DNA from 2 places in the Pseudomonas sp. YY-1 genome. Region 1 is predicted to be linked to the other one. Evidence: predicted binding sites of a transcription regulator. Region 1 holds the regulator's gene; the other holds the start of a gene.
What was found. Region 1 encodes sigma-54, which starts transcription at its own class of promoters, with help from an activator protein. Its sites were predicted from a motif close to ANTGGCATNNANNTTGCTNT; they were not measured.

Region 2: CXP40_RS11005 (sigma 54-interacting transcriptional regulator) is a predicted target of sigma-54. The motif match lies at 3,498-3,517, and genes of this name have one in related genera.

Annotation. Positions count from the first base shown of each region.
Region 1 covers NZ_PJLX01000002.1:303,199-308,238, reverse strand. Annotated here, with positions in the region: gene CXP40_RS04150 (KpsF/GutQ family sugar-phosphate isomerase) at 1-51, shown strand, start outside; gene CXP40_RS04145 (HAD family hydrolase) at 51-572, shown strand; gene lptC (LPS export ABC transporter periplasmic protein LptC) at 581-1,147, shown strand; gene lptA (lipopolysaccharide transport periplasmic protein LptA) at 1,134-1,673, shown strand; gene lptB (LPS export ABC transporter ATP-binding protein) at 1,673-2,398, shown strand; gene CXP40_RS04125 (RNA polymerase factor sigma-54) at 2,535-4,028, shown strand; gene hpf (ribosome hibernation-promoting factor, HPF/YfiA family) at 4,128-4,436, shown strand; gene ptsN (PTS IIA-like nitrogen regulatory protein PtsN) at 4,449-4,913, shown strand; gene rapZ (RNase adapter RapZ) at 4,916-5,040, shown strand, end outside.
Region 2 covers NZ_PJLX01000006.1:205,151-210,190, forward strand. Annotated here, with positions in the region: gene gltB (glutamate synthase large subunit) at 1-95, shown strand, start outside; gene CXP40_RS11000 (FAD-dependent oxidoreductase) at 130-1,548, shown strand; gene CXP40_RS11005 (sigma 54-interacting transcriptional regulator) at 1,533-3,464, opposite strand; gene CXP40_RS11010 (CmpA/NrtA family ABC transporter substrate-binding protein) at 3,733-5,040, shown strand, end outside.

The DNA of each region.
Region 1 (5,040 bases):
CCAATCGGCGCGTTCAACCTCGGCGATCTGCTGCGCGCGGGAGTGATGTAATGAACGAACTACTGCAACGCGCACGCGCCGTGAAACTGGCGATCTTCGACGTCGATGGCGTGTTGACCGACGGCCGCCTGTACTTTCTCGAAGACGGCAGCGAGTTCAAGACCTTCAACACGCTCGACGGCCACGGCATCAAGATGCTGATCAACTCGGGCGTGCGCACGGCCATCATCAGCGGCCGCAAGACACCTGTGGTGGAGCGCCGCGCCAACAACCTGGGTATCCAGCACCTGTTCCAAGGTCGTGAAGACAAACTCGTGGTACTCGACGGCCTGCTCGCCGAACTCGGCCTAAGCTATGAACAGGTCGCCTATCTCGGTGACGACCTGCCGGACCTTCCGGTGATTCGTCGTGTCGGATTGGGCATGGCCGTGGCCAGCGCCGACAGCTTCGTCCGCCAGCATGCCCACGGCGTAACCCAGGCGCGCGGCGGTGATGGTGCGGCGCGGGAATTCTGCGAACTGATCATGCGTGCCCAAGGCACACTGGATGCGGCCCAAGCCGCCTACCTGTAGAGAACAGCATGCCGCGTAAAATCCTCAATACCCTGATCTTTGCTCTGATTGCAGTCGTCGTGGCCGCACTCGGTTACTGGAACCTTGCCCCGGACAGCGCGCGCCTGACCCAGCAGACCAGCGATGACAACGTCGTCGACTTCTATGCGGTAGGCGCGCGTACCGTGCAGTTCCAGGATGACGGCAAACTGCACTACCGCATGACCGCGGACAAGCTCGAACACATCAAAAGCACCGACATTACCCTGGTCGATACCCCCAAGCTGAAGCTATATCGCGGCACCGAGTTGCCCTGGGAAGTCACCAGTCAGCGTGCCGAAGTCTCGCCCGGCGGCGTCGAGGTAGAACTGATCGACGACGTGCGCATCGCCCGCACCGACGCCAAGAACCGTCCAACCATCATCACCAGCAGCCGCATGACCGTTATTCCTGACAAGGAATATGCGCAGACCGAGCAAGCCGTTAGAATCGTCGCGGCCAACGGGGTAACCACGGCACAAGGAATGAAAGCGTACTTGAATGACGGCAGGATGCTCCTGCAGTCCAACGTAAGAGGCCAGCATGAGGTTCGTTAATACCCTCCCCCTGATTCTCAGCCTCGGCGCCGCATTGGGAAGCGCGGCTGCCTGGGCACTGCCATCGGATCGCGATCAACCGATTCGCATCCAGGCCGACAGCGCAGAACTGGATGACCGACAAGGTGTAGCCGTCTACCGCGGCGATGTGATCATCACTCAGGGCACCCTGAAGATCACGGGCGACACTGTCACCATCACCCAGACCGCCAGTGGCGACATCGACGTCTTCACATCGGTCGGCAATCTGGCCTACTACGAGCAGAAGCCGGCGGCGGACAAGGACATCGTCAAGGCCTACGGCAAAACCATCCAGTACTTCGCCAGCAATGAGCGCATCGTACTGATCGACCAGGCCAAGGTGATTCAGGAAGGCAATACCTTCGAAGGCGAGAAGATCGTCTACGACACCCGCCGCCAGATCGTAAACGCCGGTCGCGCTACAGGCGGCAACGTCAGCACACCGCGCCCGCGTATCGACATGGTCATCCAACCGAAGAACAAACCCGCGGATCAGCAGCAGTAATGGCCATTCTCAAAGCCCAACACCTGGCGAAAAGTTACAAGAGCCGCCAGGTCGTGCGTGACGTCAGCCTGAGCATCGAAAGTGGTCAGATCGTTGGCCTGCTCGGCCCCAATGGTGCCGGCAAGACCACCTGCTTCTACATGATTGTCGGCCTGGTGCGCGCCGACCAAGGCCGCGTGCTTATCGACGATCTCGATGTCAGTCATCAGCCCATGCATGGCCGCGCTCGCGCGGGCATCGGCTACCTGCCGCAGGAAGCGTCGATCTTCCGCAAACTGTCGGTGGCCGACAACATCATGGCCATTCTCGAAACGCGCAAGGACCTGGACCGCGCCGGACGCCAGGCGGAGCTGGAAAACCTGCTGCAGGAATTCCATATCCACCATATCGCCGACAGCCTCGGCATGAGCCTGTCCGGCGGTGAGCGACGCCGCGTAGAGATTGCCAGAGCCCTGGCGACCAATCCCAAGTTCATTCTGCTCGACGAACCCTTTGCCGGTGTCGACCCGATTTCGGTTGGCGACATCAAGCAGATCATCCACCACCTCAAGACCAAGGGCATCGGCATTCTGATCACCGATCACAACGTGCGCGAAACCCTGGACATCTGCGAAACCGCCTACATCGTCAACGATGGGCAACTGATCGCCGAAGGTGACGCCGAGACCATCCTCGCCAACCAGACGGTGAAAGAGGTATACCTGGGCCACGAGTTCCGCCTGTAGGTCGCCCGCTATTTCGCTACAGAAATATTGCAACCCCTAGGCAAAAACGAGAAATTCAGGCATATAATTTGCTTCCTGGCGGCGCTTCGGCGCCCTGATGTGGAAGGCGTAACTCGCCAGTAAATTAAGGTCTGCAATGAAACCATCGCTAGTCCTCAAGATGGGCCAGCAGCTGACGATGACCCCGCAGCTGCAACAGGCTATCCGCCTCCTCCAACTGTCTACTCTGGACCTGCAACAGGAAATCCAGGAGGCGCTGGAGTCCAATCCCATGCTCGAGCGCCAGGAAGAAGGCGACGACTTCGACAACAGCGATCCAATGGCTGATGGCGCCGAAAGCGCCACTCCGACCCCGAACAAGGAAGAGAGCTACCAGGAAACCACCCCGACTGTGGATAACCTGGAAGAAGGCGACTGGGGCGAGCGCATTCCCAACGAGCTGCCAGTCGACACAGCCTGGGAAGACATCTACCAGACCAGCGCCAGCAGCCTGCCCAGCAACGATGATGACGAGTGGGACTTCACCACTCGCACCTCCAGCGGCGAAAGTCTGCACAGCCACCTGCTCTGGCAACTGAACCTGGCGCCCATGTCGGACAAGGATCGCCTGATCGCGGCGACCCTGATCGACTGCATCAACAACGACGGCTACCTCGAAGAAACCCTCGAGGAAGTGACCGAATCCTTCGACCCCGAACTGGATGTCGAAATGGATGAAGTGGAAGTGGTGCTGCACCGCATCCAGCAGTTCGAACCAGCAGGTATCGGCGCCCGTGACCTGCGCGAATGCCTGCTCCTGCAACTGCGTCAGTTGCCCGCTAACACCCCCTGGCTGAGCGAAACCCAGCGCGTGGTCGGCGATTATCTGGAACTGCTCGGCAGCCGCGATTACGCCCAGCTGATGCGCCGCACCAAGCTCAAGGAAGACGAACTGCGCCAGGTCATCGACCTGATCCAGCGCCTGAATCCGCGTCCGGGTTCGCAGATCGAATCCAGCGAGCCGGAATACGTGGTGCCCGACGTGATCGTGCGCAAGCACAACGAGCGCTGGCTGGTGGAACTGAACCAGGAGGCGATGCCGCGCCTGAGGGTCAACCCGCAGTATGCCGGCTTCGTCAAACGCGCCGATTCCAGTGCCGATAACACCTTCATGCGCAACCAGTTGCAGGAGGCCCGCTGGTTCATCAAGAGCCTGCAGAGCCGCAACGAAACGCTGATGAAGGTAGCCACGCAGATCGTCGAGCACCAGCGTGGCTTCCTCGACTACGGCGACGAGGCGATGAAGCCTCTGGTATTGCATGACATCGCCGAGGCAGTGGGTATGCACGAGTCGACCATTTCACGCGTTACCACACAGAAATTCATGCACACCCCGCGTGGCATTTACGAGCTGAAATATTTCTTCTCCAGCCATGTCAGCACCTCTGAAGGCGGCGAATGCTCGTCCACCGCGATCCGCGCGATCATCAAAAAACTGGTTGCAGCAGAAAACGCGAAAAAGCCGTTGAGCGACAGCAAGATCGCTGGTTTACTGGAAGCACAAGGCATCCAAGTCGCCCGTCGGACGGTCGCCAAGTATCGCGAGTCCCTCGGCATAGCGCCCTCGAGTGAGCGCAAACGACTGATGTAGGCCAGATTGACTGAAGGCCTAAAGCCTTCAGGCCAAAGTGTTCCGGCGGCGGGTCGAACCAGACCCGTCTCTTACACAAGGCAACAAGGAGAAAGCGGTATGCAAGTCAACATCAGTGGACATCAGCTGGATGTGACCGACGCCCTGCGTGACTATATCGGCGAGAAACTGGGCCGACTGGAACGCCACTTCGACAAGATCACCAACGTACAGGTGACCATGGAGGTCGAAAAACTCAAGCAGAAGATCGAAGCCACCCTGCACATCGCCGGCGGCGAAGTCGTCGCCAACGCCGAACATCAGGATATGTACGCTGCCATCGACCTGTTGGCCGATAAACTCGACCGTCAACTCATCAAGCACAAGGAAAAGCAGCTCGAACGCCTGCAAGGCGCCACGGCCCGCTGACATTCCCTATCCATGATCCGACTTGAAAATATCCTGACCCCCGGCCGTTCCCTGGTGAACGTGCCGGGCGGCAGCAAAAAACGTGTGCTCGAACAGATCGCCAATCTGGTTGCACGCGATCTGCCCGACCTGGATGCCCAGGACATCTTCGAAAGCCTCATCGCCCGCGAGAAGCTTGGCTCCACCGGCTTCGGCAACGGCATTGCCATTCCCCACTGCCGCCTGGCTGGCTGCAGTGCCCCGATCAGTGCAGTCCTGCACCTGGAGACGGCAGTCGACTTCGACGCCATCGACGGCGTGCCGGTCGATCTGCTGTTCGTACTTCTGGTGCCGGAGGCGGCAACCGATGCCCACCTCGAACTGCTGCGCCAGATCGCCAGCATGCTCGATCGCCAGGATGTACGTGAACGTCTGCGCCAGGCCAACAGCGGCGAAGATCTCTTTCAGGTCGTCGTGGACATTCAGAACGGTCAATAAACATGCGCCTGATCATCGTCAGCGGTCGCTCGGGCTCGGGCAAGAGCACCGCCCTCGATGTACTTGAGGACAACGGTTTCTACTGCATCGACAACCTGCCAGCCGGCCTGCTGCCGGATCTTGCCGA
Region 2 (5,040 bases), on a different contig from region 1:
ACCTGGACGATTACCTGCGCAAGTTCTGGCTGGTGAAACCGAAAGCGGCCAGTCTGAAGTCGCTGCTGTCCAGCACCCGTGCCAACCCGCAATAAGAATGCGCCTGAAGTGGTTTGATGAGGTAATGCAATGACTGAACGTCTGAATAACGACTTCCAGTTCATCGAAGTCGGGCGCAAAGACCCGAAGAAGAAACTGCTGCGTCAGCGCAAGAAGGAATTCGTCGAGATCTACGACAACTTCAAGCCGGCGCAAGCTGCAGACCAGGCGCATCGCTGCCTGGGCTGCGGCAACCCGTATTGCGAGTGGAAGTGCCCGGTGCACAACTTCATTCCGAACTGGCTCAAGCTGGTCTCGGAAGGCAACATCCTGGCCGCCGCTGAGCTCTCGCACCAGACCAACACCCTGCCGGAAGTCTGCGGCCGCGTGTGCCCGCAGGATCGCCTCTGCGAAGGTGCCTGCACCCTCAATGACGGCTTCGGCGCGGTGACCATCGGTTCGGTGGAGAAGTACATTACCGACACCGCTTTCGCCATGGGCTGGCGCCCGGACATGTCCAAGGTCAAACCGACCGGCAAGCGTGTCGCGGTGATCGGCGCAGGTCCGGCCGGCCTGGGCTGCGCCGATGTGCTGGTGCGCAACGGCGTGACCCCGGTGGTGTTCGACAAGAACCCGGAAATCGGTGGCCTGCTGACCTTCGGCATTCCCGAGTTCAAGCTGGAGAAGACCGTGCTCAGCCGCCGCCGTGAAGTGTTCACCGGCATGGGTATCGAGTTCCGCCTGAACACCGAGATCGGCAAGGACGTGACCATGCAGCAATTGCTGGATGAGTACGATGCCGTGTTCATGGGCATGGGCACCTACACCTACATGAAGGGTGGCTTCCCGGGTGAAGACCTGCCGGGCGTCTATGACGCGCTGGACTTCCTGATTGCCAACGTCAATCGCAACCTCGGTTTCGAGAAGTCGCCGGAAGACTTCATCGACATGAAGGGCAAGCGCGTCGTGGTGCTGGGCGGTGGTGACACCGCGATGGACTGCAACCGCACCTCGATCCGTCAGGGCGCCAAGGCCGTGACCTGCGCCTACCGTCGTGACGAAGAGAACATGCCGGGCTCGCGCAAGGAAGTGAAGAACGCCAAGGAAGAGGGCGTGAAGTTCCTCTTCAACCGCCAGCCCATCGCCATCGTCGGCGACGGCAAGGTGGAAGGCATCAAGGTGGTCGAGACCCGTCTCGGCGAACCGGATGCCCGTGGCCGCCGCAGCCCCGAGCCGATCCCGGGCTCCGAGGAAGTCATCCCGGCCGAGGCCGTGCTGATCGCCTTCGGTTTCCGTCCGAGCCCGGCGCCCTGGTTCGAGCAGTTCGAGATCCAGACCGACAGCCAGGGCCGCGTCGTGGCGCCCGAGCAGTCGCAGTTCAAGCACCAGACCAGCAATCCGAAGATTTTCGCCGGTGGCGACATGGTGCGTGGTTCTGACCTGGTGGTGACGGCGATCTTCGAAGGCCGCAACGCCGCCGAAGGCATCCTCGACTACCTCGGCGTCTGATTCGTCTCATACCTGCGCGGCTGCGACTTACGCGGTCGGTAGTCGCGCGGGTCGATGGCGAAACTCTCCAGGCGTGAGCGCAGGGTCGTTGGCTTCAGCTCCAGCAACCGCGCCGCGCCGTCCTTCCCCGATATCCTACCCGCACAGGCCTTCAATGCTGCGATCAGGTTTTCGCGCATCTGCCGGCGTTGCTCGCCCTGAGTGAAAATCCGCATTTCCTGTTCCACCTGTGGCTGTGACGGCGCGTCGTTGCCGCTGTCGTTGGGCAGATCAAGGCGCAGCCGGGTGCCGGGCGAAATGATCACGGCGCGCTCGATCAGGTTCTCCAGCTCACGAATGTTGCCCGGCCAGGAATAGGCTTGCAGGCGTTGGATGTCGGCCAGGCGCAGGCTGGGCTCGGGGCGGTTGAGCTGACGACAGGCGCGGCCGAGAAAGTGCTGGGCCAGCGGCGGAATGTCTTCCGGGCGCTGGCGCAGCGGCGCCGAATCGATGGGGAAGACGTTGAGGCGAAAGTACAGGTCTTCACGGAAGCGACCAGCACGCACTTCCTGGCGCAGGTCGCGGTTGGTGGCAGCGATCACGCGTACATCCACCTGGCGAGTACGGTTGTCGCCGACCCGCTCCAGCTGCTGTTCCTGCAGCACGCGCAGTAGCTTGCTCTGTAGCTCCAGGGGAATTTCGCCGACCTCGTCGAGAAACAGCGTGCCGCCGTCGGCCAGCTCGAAACGCCCGACGCGGTCATTCAGTGCGCCGGTGAAGGCGCCGCGGATATGGCCGAAGAACTCGCTCTCGAACAGTTCACGCGGTACCGCTGCGCAGTTCACCCGAATCAGCGGGCGACGGCTGCGTCCGCTGTTGTCGTGAATGGCGCGGGCGATCAGCTCCTTGCCGGTGCCTGACTCGCCGGTGATCAGCACGTTGGCGCCGGTGGGGGCGACCAGTTCGATCTGGTGGATCACCTGCTGCATGGCAGCGCTGCGTCCGACCAGATCGTGCTGGGCGTACTCCCCGCGAATTTCTTCCTGCAGGTAGGCATTCTCCAGCTCCAGGCGTTGCTTGAGCTGCTGTACCTCGCTCAATGCCTGGCGCAGCCGGCGTTCGGTTTCCAGGCGCTCGCTGATGTCGCGAAACACCACCACGGCGCCGACCAGTTCGCCGTCATCGCGCAGCGGCGTGCTGGTGTAATCCACCGGGATCGGCTTGCCGTCCTTGTTCCAGAACACCTCGTCGGCCACCTGATGCACCTCGCCGTCGTTGAAGGCGGCGTAGATCGGGCAGGTGTGGCCGTCGTAGGTGCTGCCGTCGGGATGGTGGTGGTGAATCAGGTCGTGAATGTTGTGGCCGATCAGGTCGTCGGCCCGCCAGCCGAGAATGCGCTCGGCTGCCGGATTGACGAAGGTGGTCTCGCCATTGCGGTTGACGCCATAAATGCCCTCGCCAGCGGCGCCGAGGATCAGCTGATTCTGCCGCTCGAACTGGCGGAAGATGCGTTCCACGCCCTGCCATTCGAGCAGCCCCTGGCGTTGATAGCGCTCGGCTTCGGCCAGCCCGCGCAGGGCATCCAGGCGACGGCGCTGCTGGATCAGCAGGCCGAGCAGGCTAGCGCCGTCATGTTCCAGCCGGCTGCCGTCGATTTCCACTTCCAGGCGCTCGCCATCGCGACGCAGCAGTCCGAGGCCGTCGCGCCAGGCATTGCCGCGCACCTGCACTTCCTCGGTGAAAGTGACCAGTGCTCCCAGGTCATGTGCCCAGAGACGGCTGGCGCGCTGTGCGAGCAGTTCATCCAGCGGCCAGCCGAGCAGGGCGCAACAGGCTGGATTGGCATGCAGGATGCGGTCGTGGATTGGATTGATGACCAGGCTGGCGCTCTGCATGTGTTGCAGCAGCAATTGGCTGGCGGCATTTGGATCAGGCATCTCGGGCCTCGCGGGATTGAGCTTGTGTCTTGTTATCCAAAGGCCATGCCATTTGACGAAATATCGTTTCTAGCGATGACGAAATCTCGTTAATGACGAAATATCGTTTTTAACGAATTTGATTAAAGTCGTTATTTTTCAATCGCTTAATTTGTTTTTTGGGATGGTACAGCTCCTGCAATAGCTGATCTGAACCGGCCAGCAATGGCCCAGCCCAGTCAGCGCCCGCCTCACCAATCTGGGGCAGGCCATCGCAGGAGTGATCACGATGAGCGTCAACAGCCTGGACGATCCATTCAGCCCCGACAGCGAGCTGTCCCATGCCGCCGGGTGTGCCTGCCAGCGTTGCACGCCGAGTGCCGCTGCGCTGCCGGATAGCAGCGAAGCCATGCTCGATCGCGCGGTGGAGAACGCCATCGTGCGCGGCGTGTTCGGCCATAACGATTTCTCCCGGCGCAGTTTCATGGGGATGATCGGTGGCGGCGTCGCGGCGGCGATTCTGGGCAGCCTGATCCCGCTGGATGCGGTCAAGGCGGCGGTCAAGGACAGCCTTGGCCCGCTGGAGAAGACCAAGCTGAAGATTGGCTTCGTGCCCATCACCTGCGCCACGCCGATCATCATGGCCGAGCCGATGGGCTTCTACGCCAAGTACGGGCTGGAGGTGGAAACGGTGAAGACCGCCGGCTGGGCGGTGGCGCGCGACAAGTCGCTGGCCGGCGAATACGACGCCTCGCACATGCTCTCGCCGATGCCACTGGCTATCAGCCTGGGGCTGGGTTCGACGCAGACGCCCTTCGTCATGCCGTCGCTGGAAAACGTCAACGGCCAGGCCATCGTGCTCGGCATGCAGCACCAGGACAAACGCGATCCGAAGCTGTGGAAGGGCATGCGCTTCGGTGTGCCGTTCGAATATTCGATGCACAACTTCCTGTTGCGCTACTACGTCGCCGAGCACGGCCTGGATCCGGATCGCGACATCCAGATTCGTGTGGTGCCACCACCGGAGATGGTCGCCAATCTACGTGCCGGCAATCTCGATGGTTTCCTCTCGCCGGACCCGTTCAATCAGCGCGCGGTGTGGGAGAAGGTCGGTTTCATCCACCTGCTGACCAAGGAGCTTTGGCCGGGCCATCCGTGCTGCGCCTTCGCCTGCAGCCAGCGCTTCGCCAGCGAGAACCCCAACACCTACGGCGCATTGCTGCATGCGCTGATCGATGCCACGCAGTACTCCTCCAAGGCCGAGAATCGCAAGGCGGTGGCCGAGGCGATCTCGACCCGCAACTACCTCAACCAGCCAGTGCCGGTGGTGCAGCAGGTGCTCAGCGGACGCTATGCCGACGGCCTGGGCAACATTCATGACGAGCCACAGCGCATCGACTTCGATCCGTTCCCCTGGCAGTCGATGGCGGTGTGGATCCTCACCCAGATGAAACGCTGGGGCTATCTGCAGGGGGATGTCGACTACCGCAACATCGCCGAGCGGGTGTTCCTCGCGGCTGACGCCGGCAAGGTGATGAAAGAACTTGGCCTGCCGGTACCGGCCGATGCCTACAAATCCTTCAGTGTGATGGGCAAG